3 regions of the Arthrobacter sp. 147(2020) genome follow, and region 2 is predicted to be linked to each of the others. Evidence: riboswitches for the same ligand, from Rfam matches in the RefSeq annotation. Region 2 holds a riboswitch; each other region holds the start of a gene.
What was found. Region 2 has a riboswitch for S-adenosylmethionine ahead of HMI58_RS10480 (MetQ/NlpA family ABC transporter substrate-binding protein). Riboswitches for the same ligand answer to the same signal wherever they lie in the genome.
Positions count from the first base shown of each region.

Region 1: linked by a shared signal. The riboswitch ahead of sfnG (dimethylsulfone monooxygenase SfnG) and the one ahead of HMI58_RS10480 (MetQ/NlpA family ABC transporter substrate-binding protein) in region 2 are both predicted to bind S-adenosylmethionine.
Region 3: linked by a shared signal. The riboswitch ahead of HMI58_RS06480 (homoserine O-acetyltransferase) and the one ahead of HMI58_RS10480 (MetQ/NlpA family ABC transporter substrate-binding protein) in region 2 are both predicted to bind S-adenosylmethionine.

Region 1 covers NZ_JABFOM010000001.1:94,901-98,167, forward strand. Annotated here, with positions in the region: gene acs (acetate--CoA ligase) at 1-753, shown strand, start outside; gene HMI58_RS00450 (hypothetical protein) at 821-1,516, shown strand; SAM riboswitch class I at 1,592-1,696, shown strand; gene sfnG (dimethylsulfone monooxygenase SfnG) at 1,703-2,860, shown strand; gene HMI58_RS00460 (O-acetylhomoserine aminocarboxypropyltransferase/cysteine synthase family protein) at 2,860-3,267, shown strand, end outside.
Region 2 covers NZ_JABFOM010000013.1:53,181-56,447, reverse strand. Annotated here, with positions in the region: gene HMI58_RS10490 (sugar phosphate isomerase/epimerase family protein) at 1-503, opposite strand, end outside; gene HMI58_RS10485 (GntR family transcriptional regulator) at 590-1,276, opposite strand; SAM riboswitch class IV at 1,410-1,527, shown strand; gene HMI58_RS10480 (MetQ/NlpA family ABC transporter substrate-binding protein) at 1,737-2,618, shown strand; gene HMI58_RS10475 (methionine ABC transporter ATP-binding protein) at 2,690-3,267, shown strand, end outside.
Region 3 covers NZ_JABFOM010000006.1:82,427-85,693, reverse strand. Annotated here, with positions in the region: gene HMI58_RS06490 (CPBP family intramembrane glutamic endopeptidase) at 1-568, shown strand, start outside; gene HMI58_RS06485 (VOC family protein) at 617-1,258, opposite strand; SAM riboswitch class IV at 1,401-1,535, shown strand; gene HMI58_RS06480 (homoserine O-acetyltransferase) at 1,555-2,685, shown strand; gene HMI58_RS06475 (winged helix DNA-binding domain-containing protein) at 2,713-3,267, opposite strand, start outside.

The DNA.
Region 1 (3,267 bases), on a different contig from region 2:
ACCGCACCAGTCGTGGACACCTGGTGGCAGTCCGAGACCGGCGCCACCATCCTCTCCCCGCGTCCGACCGACGCTTCGTTCAAACCGGGGTGCGCCTCTCGCGCCCTCCCTGGAGTCAGCACCAGGATTGTCGACGACGCCGGCCACCCCGTGCCCGTCGGTGAGCAGGGCCTGATCGTGGTGGACCGCACCGGCCCGGCGATGGCCCGGACCGTGTGGGGTGACCCGCAGCGCTACCTCGACTCCTACTGGCGGAAGTTCGCTGCGCAGGGCTGGTTCCTCGCCGGAGACGGCGCGAGGTACGACGACGACGGCGACACCTGGATCCTCGGGCGGGTGGATGACGTGCTCAATGTGTCCGGTCACCGGCTGTCGACTATCGAGATTGAATCGGCCCTGGTGGCCCACCCGTGGGTGGTCGAGGCAGGAGTCTGCCCGGTATCCGACCCGCGGACCGGACACGCCATCGCCGCGTTCGTGGTCCTGTCCCCCTCGGCGGGCACAAATCCCGCTGCCGGGGAGGACGTGGGCCGGGTGCTGCGGGACCACGTAGCAGCCGTGATCGGACCGATCGCGAAACCGGCCGCCGTCGTCGTCGTCGATGATGTCCCCAAGACCCGGTCCGGCAAGATCATGCGGCGGCTCCTGACCCAGCTGTTCGAAAACACTGCACTCGGTGACACCACGTCGCTGCAGAACGAGGGGTGCGTGCCCGGGATTGCGGCGGTCCTCGCCGCCCGCCCGGACAGGTGAGCAACACATCCCACCGGGCGGGTCCAGCGTTTGGCGGTGATACCGCGCCTGTGATCGGGTTAAGACCATGAGCGTTGACCAGGATGAACAGAAGCGGCGCGAGGACCGGCTGGCAATAACCCGGATCGTGCTCCGGCCCACCGGAACGCCCCTCCCCCTGGCGTTCATGGGGCTGGCAGTGGCGACCATCGGAGTCAGCGCACTCCAGTTGGGGATCGTCCCGGCCCGGGAGGAACAGATTATTGCGCTGGGGATCCTGGTGCTCACGGTGCCGCTGCAGCTGTTTTCCTCGGTGATCGGCTTCGGTGCACGCGATCCGATCGCCGGGACGGGCATGGCCATGGTCGCCGGTACCTGGGCGCTGATCGCGGTGGCGATGCTTGTCACCCCGGACGGCGCATCGCTTTCCGCGCTGGGGGTACTCCTGATTACCGCGGCGCTGGCCATGCTGGCGCCGATCCTGGGCGCGAAGGGCAAACTGGTGGCCGCAGCGGTGCTGGCTGGTTCAGCCCTCCGGTTCGCCATCACCGGCGTCGCGCACCTGACCGGCTCGGACGGCTGGGAAACCGCCGCCGGAATCTTTGGTTTCGCCCTCGGCGCGTTGGCGATCTACGCGGCAATTGGCTTCGAGACGGAGGAGGCCGGCGGGCCGTTCCACCTCCCGCTGCTCCGCCGCGGATCGGGCACCAAACCGCTGGCCGACGACATGGGTGAGCAGGTCGAAGGGATTGCCCGGGAGGCGGGCGTGCGCCGCCAACTGTGAGAGCCGCATTCCGCCAAACGCTGCAACGGAGAGCAACAATGTTGGTCCACCGTGATGGTGCTGTCACACTGGTGGAGACCATCCCGAGCGGTTGAGAGATCTGGCTCATTGACACCGCAGCAACCCTGGCCACTGCCTACGGCAGTGACATTAGGGTGCTAATGCCAGGCACGATGGAGGACCAATATGGCTATTGACCTTTCCCAACCCCTGAAGTTTGCGTACTGGGTTCCCAATGTGAGCGGTGGCCTGGTGGTCTCCACCATTGAGCAGCGCACCAGCTGGGACTTCGAGTACAACAAGAAGCTGGCCCGCATCGCGGAGAACGCCGGCTTCGAGTACGCCCTCTCGCAGACCCGGTACGCTGCGAGCTACGGGGCAGACAAGCAGCACGAGGCGACGTCGTTCTCGCTGGCCCTGCTCGGTGCGACCGAGAAGCTGAAGGTAATCGCCGCTGTCCACCCCGGCATGTGGCAGCCCGGCGTCCTCGCGAAGTTCATCATCACCGCTGACCACATTTCCAATGGCCGGGCGGCCGTGAACATTGTGTCGGGCTGGTTGAAAAGCGAGTTCACCGGCTTCGGGCTCCCCTGGCTGGAGCACGACGAAAGGTACGTCCGCACCGAGGAGTTCATCAGGATCCTCCGCGGCCTCTGGACCGAGCAGAACTTTTCCCAGTCCGGAAAGTACTACAACATCACCGATTTCACCCTCAACCCGCCACCGGTTGACGTTCCCGGACGGCCGCATCCGGAGGTCTTCTTCGGCGGGAACTCCACTGCCGCGCAGGCCACCGCTGGCCGGGTGGCCGACTGGTACTTTTCCAACGGCAAGGACCTTGAAGGATTCAAGGAGAACATCGCCGGTGTGCAGGCCTCCGCGGCCGATGCTGGGCGGCACCCACGGTTCGGGCTGAACGGGTTCGTGATTGCCCGCGACACCGAGAAGGAAGCCCGCGAGACCCTCCGGGAGATTGTGGCCAAGGCGCACAAGCCCGCGGTCGAGGGGTTCCGCGACGCCGTCCAGGAAGCCGGAGCCTCCACCAAGGACGGTAAGGGCATGTGGGCGGATTCCTCCTTCGAGGACCTGATCCAGTACAACGACGGTTTCAAGACCCAGCTGATCGGCACCCCCGAGCAGGTTGCCGAGCGGATCGTCGAGTACAAGAAGATCGGCGTGAACCTGATGCTGACCTGTTACCTCCACTTCCAGGAGGAGGTCGAAGCCTTCGGCAAAGACATCCTCCCCATTGTCCGCGAGCTTGAGGCGGACCTCGCCCGTAAAGAGGGCCTGGATTTCATCATCGACGACGTCACTCCCGAGAATATTAAGGCAGGTGTCTAATGGCTGACCGCAGCTTCGGATTCCGTACCCGTGCCCTCCATGCTGGAGGCACCCCCGACTCGGCCCATGGTGCCCGGGCCGTCCCCATCTACCAGACGACTTCCTTCGTGTTCAAGGACACGGCCGACGCCGCCAACCTCTTTGCGCTGCAAAAGTACGGCAACATTTACTCCCGGATCGGTAACCCCACGGTCGCCGCCTTCGAGGAGCGGATCGCGTCCCTGGAGGGAGGCATCGGGGCGGTCGCGACGGCGTCGGGCATGAGCGCTGAATTCATCACCTTCGCCGCCCTGTGCCAGGCGGGCGACCATATCGTCGCCGCTTCTCAGCTGTACGGGGGCACGGTCACCCAACTCGACGTGACCCTGCGCCGGTTCGGTATCGACACCACCTTCGTCCCCGGCACT
Region 2 (3,267 bases):
TCGGCGGCGTGGTTGCCGAGTTCACGGAGGCGGGTGACAGCCTTCTGCCAGACCTCGGGATCGTTGACCGGGTCCTTGTGACCTTCGACGGTCCAGAACCACAGCTGCTTCTTCTGCTCGGCGGTCAGCGCCTGGTGCAGTCCGAAAGAGACCACTTCGCAGCCCAGCTGCGCGCCGGCCTCGAGGGTGCGGTGGCTGTAGGCGAGGTTGTCTTCCCAATTCTGCTCGTCGATGACGCTGCGGCGGATGGCGGAGATGGCGGGTGCACCCACTCCCACTTCGGTGGCAGCGAGCTTCAGCTCGTCGAGGCGTTCGGTGGACAGGTCCCCGGGCTTGATCCAGGTGTCGAAGAAATCGACGTTGTCGAAGCCGGCGTCGCGCACTTCGGTGAAGACGCTCTTCCAGACCTCTGGGTCCGCGTCCTGCATGGACCCGGAAGAAGTCTCGTGCGGGAACTGAAGCAGGGCGGCCGTGATGGGCCAGGTGTCAGCTGTATAAACCATTAGTCACTCCATTGTGTAATCGTATTTCCTATAGGATTGTCGATCACACGCCGAGAGTCAAGGGTTCCGCATCAGGACGGGAAGTTCTAGGGGTGCTCTGCGCTGTCCAGGATGGACCGCTGCTTGACGCCATTGAGGTGGGCAACCATCGCTGCGCGGGCCGCGGCAGCGTCCCCCGCCGCGAAAGCATCGAGGATGGCGGTGTGCTCAGCGATGGCGTTGTCGGCGTCGGTGACGCCCAGGCCGGCGAAGAACCTGAAGCGCTGCACCTGGCCGCCGAGGGTGCGGTAGGCGTTGAGGATGAAGGGGTTGCCGGTGTGCTCGGCGATCAGACGGTGGAAGTCCTCATCAGCCTTCCAGTATTCGCGGAACTCAGCGTAGGAGGCACCGGTGGGGGCATGACGTAGATCCTCGATGGTCTGCTTCAAGTCGTCGACCAGCTGCGGAGTGCTCCGGGCGCAGGCGAGCTCGGCGTTCACGGGTTCGATCATCAGCCGGGCATCGACCAGCTGTGCCAGCTCGGGCGCGGTGAAGAGCGGCGCCACCTTGTAGCCCTTGAGCGCAACGCGGCGCACCATGCCGGTATGTTCCAGACGGGCCAGCGCCTCGCGGACCGGGGTGGGGGAGACATCCAGGTCACGGGCGATGCCGTCAATGCTGAGGTTCGCCCCTGCTTCCAGCCGGCCGTCGATCAGCCAGGACATGAGCTCCTCGTGGACATGATCGGCGAGCACCTGACGGTTCAGGGTGCGGCGGGGAGCGGCGGCGGACATAGATAAATCCTATAGGAACTACCGATACAGGTCGGCGGGCATGAATTCCTGAAGGTCTCCGGAAGGTCATTTATGACGATCCTTTTCGCTAAATTTTTGACCCGGTGAATTATCTGCTTTAGGTTGAACTCAGAATCAAGAGTTCAACCAATGGCTCCCTGGCCGGTTGAACAGCAACCCTCTCCCGTAGTGGGGTGCTTCAGGTGAAGATTCGGCCGCCGGAACAAGTCCCCGGATGGCAAGTACGGCGTATCCAGGAGTACCCACAAAGGTCTCGGCGATACCGCCCGCAATCTCGAAGCGAGCCAGTATGTAACACCCGAGGAATCCCCACCCGATTGTCGCTGCAGTTTCCGCAGCGCATTCGCCTCCCTTTTCTTTAAGCCGATCCAGCAGGAGCCTCCGGCCGATTTCGCCTGCCCGCTGGACTTTTTCCAATATCCCGTTCAAAGGAAAATCAATGAATTCCCGCAAACTCCTGTCCCTTGCCGTGGTCCCCTTTCTGGCCCTCACCGTCGCCTGCGGTTCGTCGGAAGGCTCCGACTCCGGCACTGAAAGCATCAGCCTCGGCGTCGTCGGAGCCAGTGACCCGGAATGGGGGCTGCTGACCGAAGCCGCGGCGGAGGAGGGCATTGACCTCGAGGTCATCGACTTCGCCGAGTACACCCAGCCCAACCCCGCCCTGAGCGAGGAGGAACTTGACCTCAACCAGTTCCAGCACCTGGTGTACCTGGCCCGCTACAACGTCTCCAGCGGTGAGGAGCTCACCCCGATCGGGTCCACGGCGATCTACCCCCTCGGTCTGTACTCCACCCAGTACGGGTCGGTCGACGAGATCCCCGAAGGCTCCACTGTCGCCGTCCCCAATGACGAGAGCAACCTCGCCCGGGGTCTGCTCGTGCTCCAGTCCGCTGGACTGGTGGTGCTCGACGGCGGTGGCAGCGCCTTCTCGACCATCGACGACATCGACGAGGAGGCCTCCAAGGTCACCGTCACCACCCTCGAAGCCTCGCTGACCCCTACGTCGCTTCCCGACGTCGCCGCTGCGATCATCAACAACGACTTCGTGCAGGACGCGGGGCTGAACTTCGAGGACGCCATCGCGCAGGACGACCCGACGGATCCCGCCGCCGTGGCGTACGTGAACGTGTTCGCCGCCCGCGCCGGTGAGGAGAACAACGAGACCTACCAGAAGCTGGTGAGCATCTACCAGGAGAACCAGGAGGTGCAGGACGCCGTCCAGGAGACCTCAGGTGGGACGGCCGAGTTCCTGGTGGTCACTCCCGAGGAACTGCAGTCGACCCTCGACACCGTTGAGGAAGACACCGCAGCCCAGGGCTGACCAGGCCCGCCAACTCCTGCGGCCGGCCGGCGATCCCGGCTGGCCGCAGGGCTCTTCCGACAAGGAACACCATGCCCCTCATCTCTTTGCAGGACGTCACCAAAAGCTTCCCTCCGGGGCGGCGCGGTGGCGATCCCGTGCGCGCTATCGACAACGTCAGCCTCGACATCGAGGCTGGCGAGATCTACGGGATCATCGGATACTCGGGTGCCGGCAAAAGCACCCTGGTCCGGCTGATCAACGCGCTGGAAAAGGCGACCAGTGGCACGATCATCGTCGACGGACACCAGGTCACCAACGTGCCGGACCGCCAGCTACGCAAGCTGCGCCTCGACATTGGCATGATCTTCCAGCAGTTCAACCTGTTCAACGCCAAAACGGTCTGGAACAACGTGGCCTACCCGCTCCGCGTCGCCGGGAAAAGCCGGGAGGAAATCCAGGCCCGCGTCACTGAGCTCCTCGACTTTGTGGGGTTGGCCGACAAGGCGTCGAACTACCCTGAACAGCTTTCCGGGGGCCAGAAGCAGCGCGTCGGGATTGCCCGGGCGCTGGCCACCTCACCGAAGATCCTCCTGGCCGATGAGGCCACCTCGGCGCTGGACCCCGAGACCACCCATGAGGTGTTGCGGCTGCTGCGCCGGGTCAACGA
Region 3 (3,267 bases), on a different contig from region 2:
CCAGCTCCTGGGCATTTTCTTTGCGCTGATCCCGGTGTTCCTGGTGCTGTTCCTGCTCACAGAGCCCGGAAAGTCGGCGTTCAGGACGCTGGGCTTCACCTTCAGCCGGCCCCGGGTGGACTTCGGGCTCGGCTTTGGTCTGGCAGTCCTGATCGGTGCCGGCACGCTGGGCGTATACGCGGGCGGCAGGGCGCTGGGCATCACGACGGCGATCGAACCGGCCGCGCTCGACGCCTACTGGTGGACGGTGCCGGTGCTCATCCTGTCGGCACTACGCCATGCTGTGGTGGAAGAGGTCATTGTGGTGGGGTATCTGTTTCACCGGCTGCGCCACCTCGGCTGGTCGATGCCAGTCATCATTGTCAGCAGCGCACTGCTGCGGGGCAGCTACCACCTGTATCAGGGGTTCGGGCCGTTTATCGGCAATTTCATCATGGGGTTGATCTTCGGGTACGCCTACACCCGCGTCAAGCGGGTGATGCCGCTGGTGATCGCCCACGCCCTGCTGGACATTGCGGGCTTCGTGGGCTTCGCGCTCTTCGGGTCGGCGATCGGGATCGGCGACTAGGAACCCCGGCCTAGGAAAGGACCTAAGAATCCGGCGCGTGAGGAGGAGCTAGATCTCCACCAGGCCGCTGGCGGTCTCGAAAGTCACCGACATCACGCCGGGGGTGCCGTTCGGGGCCACCCACCTCACCGCTACACCATCGAGGGGATCGGTGGCGGGGGTGCCCAGCCATTCGGCGATCCTGTCGGGTGAACCTGCGATGGTCAACGAGTCGAGCCGGACCGTCGTCGGGCGGGCCTGCGACGGGTGCAGCGCCTCGGTCCCGTCATCCCACCTCAACATGTAGGGCACCTGAGGGTCGGCGATCAAACCCTTGATACCGATCTGCTGCCAGGTCAGTTCCTGTCCGTCAGGGAACTTGCGGTTCCCGGGGACCGCGCTGCGGCCAAGCCGCTGCTCAAACGGGGCGAGGTCATCGACCGCGACGCACCAGCCCATCCAGCCTCCGCCGGCTTCGGAGCGCGCACGGACCGCCTGGCCGAAGGGTGCCTTGTCCGACGCGGGGTGGTTGAGCACCTCGACCACCTCAAGGTACTGGCCATTCAGCAGGGGGAAAATCATGTTTCGCGTGCCGAAGCGGGGGTGGACACCGCCCTTCACCGGTTCGATCCCCAAGGCAGCGGAAATCCTCCCCGCTGTCGCTACGAGGCCGTCGGGTTCACAAGCATATGAGACATGGTCCAAGCGCATGGCCCTAGTTTTGCACTTTGTGATGTGTGTCTCGACTTAGGGTACCCTAACCTCCTCCGGGGCCGCGCTACGGCGGCAGCCAGCATGACCGCCGCGTTCATATATTTGCACCCGGACGGCTTCTTCGGGTTATCTAGGAGCAGGTCACGAGTGCCAGCACGGAGCGGATTGCCGCTCCACCAGAGCCCCGGCTTGCTGGACGGCAACCCTCCTTCGCGGCGGGGTGCCCCGGGTGACGACCAGGCGGTGGGCAAGGTGTCCGGCGCAAGCGCGGACTTCGAGGCGGGCGGTTTTCAGTGACATCTCTTCACACGACCCAACAGGGCAGCACCATCCATTCCCAGCAGGACGGGGTGGTACGGACCCGCAGCCTGGGCTCCTTCACCTGCGAAACCGGGGGGTATCTCCCGGAGCTCACCCTCGCCTACGAAACCTGGGGCACCCTCAACGAGGACGCCTCCAACGCAGTCCTGATCCAGCATGCGCTGACCGGCAGCTCCCACGTGGCCCGGGGGGATTCGGACGAGGACGGCTGGTGGGACCAGCTGGTCGGCCCGGGCAAGACCATCGACACCACCAGGTACTTCGCCGTGTCGATCAACATGCTCGGCGGGTGCTACGGTTCCACCGGCCCCGCCAGCCTGGATCCCGACGGCGTCCCGTGGGGGTCGCGGTTCCCTTTCCTGACGGTGCGGGATTCAGTGCAGGCCGAGGCGCTGCTCGCGGATGCACTGGGAATCGGGACCTGGCATTCGGTGCTCGGGGGGTCCCTCGGCGGGGCGAGGGCGCTTGAGTGGGCGCTGACGTACCCGGACCGGGTTCAACGATGCGCGGTCATCGCGTGCACTGCGGCGAGCTCCGCTGAACAGATCGCCTTCGCCCAGGCCCAGCTCGCGGCCATCCGCCTGGATCCCGGGTTCGCTGGCGGCGACTACTATCCCGGCAGCGGGCCCACCGCCGGGCTGGGACTGGCGCGGCGTATCGCCCACATCACCTACCGGTCCGAGCCCGAACTTGAGTACCGGTTTGGCCGGTCGCCCCAGGGTCGCGAGACCCCCTTCGGCTCCACCGATCCGGCGGCACGTGGCCGCTACCAGGTGGAGAGCTACCTGGACCACCAGGCGGACAAGCTGGTGGATCGCTTCGACGCCAACAGCTATGTAGCGCTGACCGAAGCGCTGATGGGGCATGACGCGGGCCGCGACCGTGGCTCGCTGCACTCAGCGTTGCGGTCGGCCCGGGCACAGTTCTTCATTGCCGCGGTGGACTCGGACCGGCTCTACTATCCCAGCCAGTCCCAGCTCCTGGCGGACTCGCTGCCCGGTGAGGTACCAGTGCACCTGATCACCTCGCCGATCGGCCACGACGCGTTCCTCACCGAGGTCGGCCAGCTCGACGGCAGGCTGCGGGAGGCCTTTTACTCCTAGCCCGGGACGACGCCGGGCCCGGTCGGCTCAGTGATCGACCAGGCGCACCTCGCCTGCCACCCCGAGGAAGCGCGAGTACCGTCGCAGTGCCGCCTCGTGTTCACTGCGGGACGTTGCCGGGAAGTCGGCGAACAGGTGGGTGTGGATGCTCGCGCCGGCCGCCGTCACCTCATGTTTCCAGTGACCGCGCAGCTGGCCATCCAGCAGCACCAGATGGCTGGGGATGCCGTCCTGCGCCCGCCCGGGGGTTGGGGCCTTCCCGCCCAGATGGAACCGGGTCGCCGAGTATCCCATCACGTACTCGTCGTAGCACTGGACCAGGTCCACCCGGCCCGGCGTCGTCTTTCCAGGTTCCTCACCGGTGAGCCCCTGCGGGCCGACGTCGGGAAGGTGCAGATAGTCGATTCCCTCGATCCGGCTGGTCTCGAAGGTGTCGGCGGCCTCGTCCAGCCCCCGCCGGATGTCCGACATCGGAAGTCCGGACCAGGCGGCACAGTCCTTGACGGTCGCCGGCCCGCGGCTGGAGAAGTACCGGACCGCGAGCTGATGCAGCGCTTCGTCCCGGTCCAGCGAGGGCCCCGC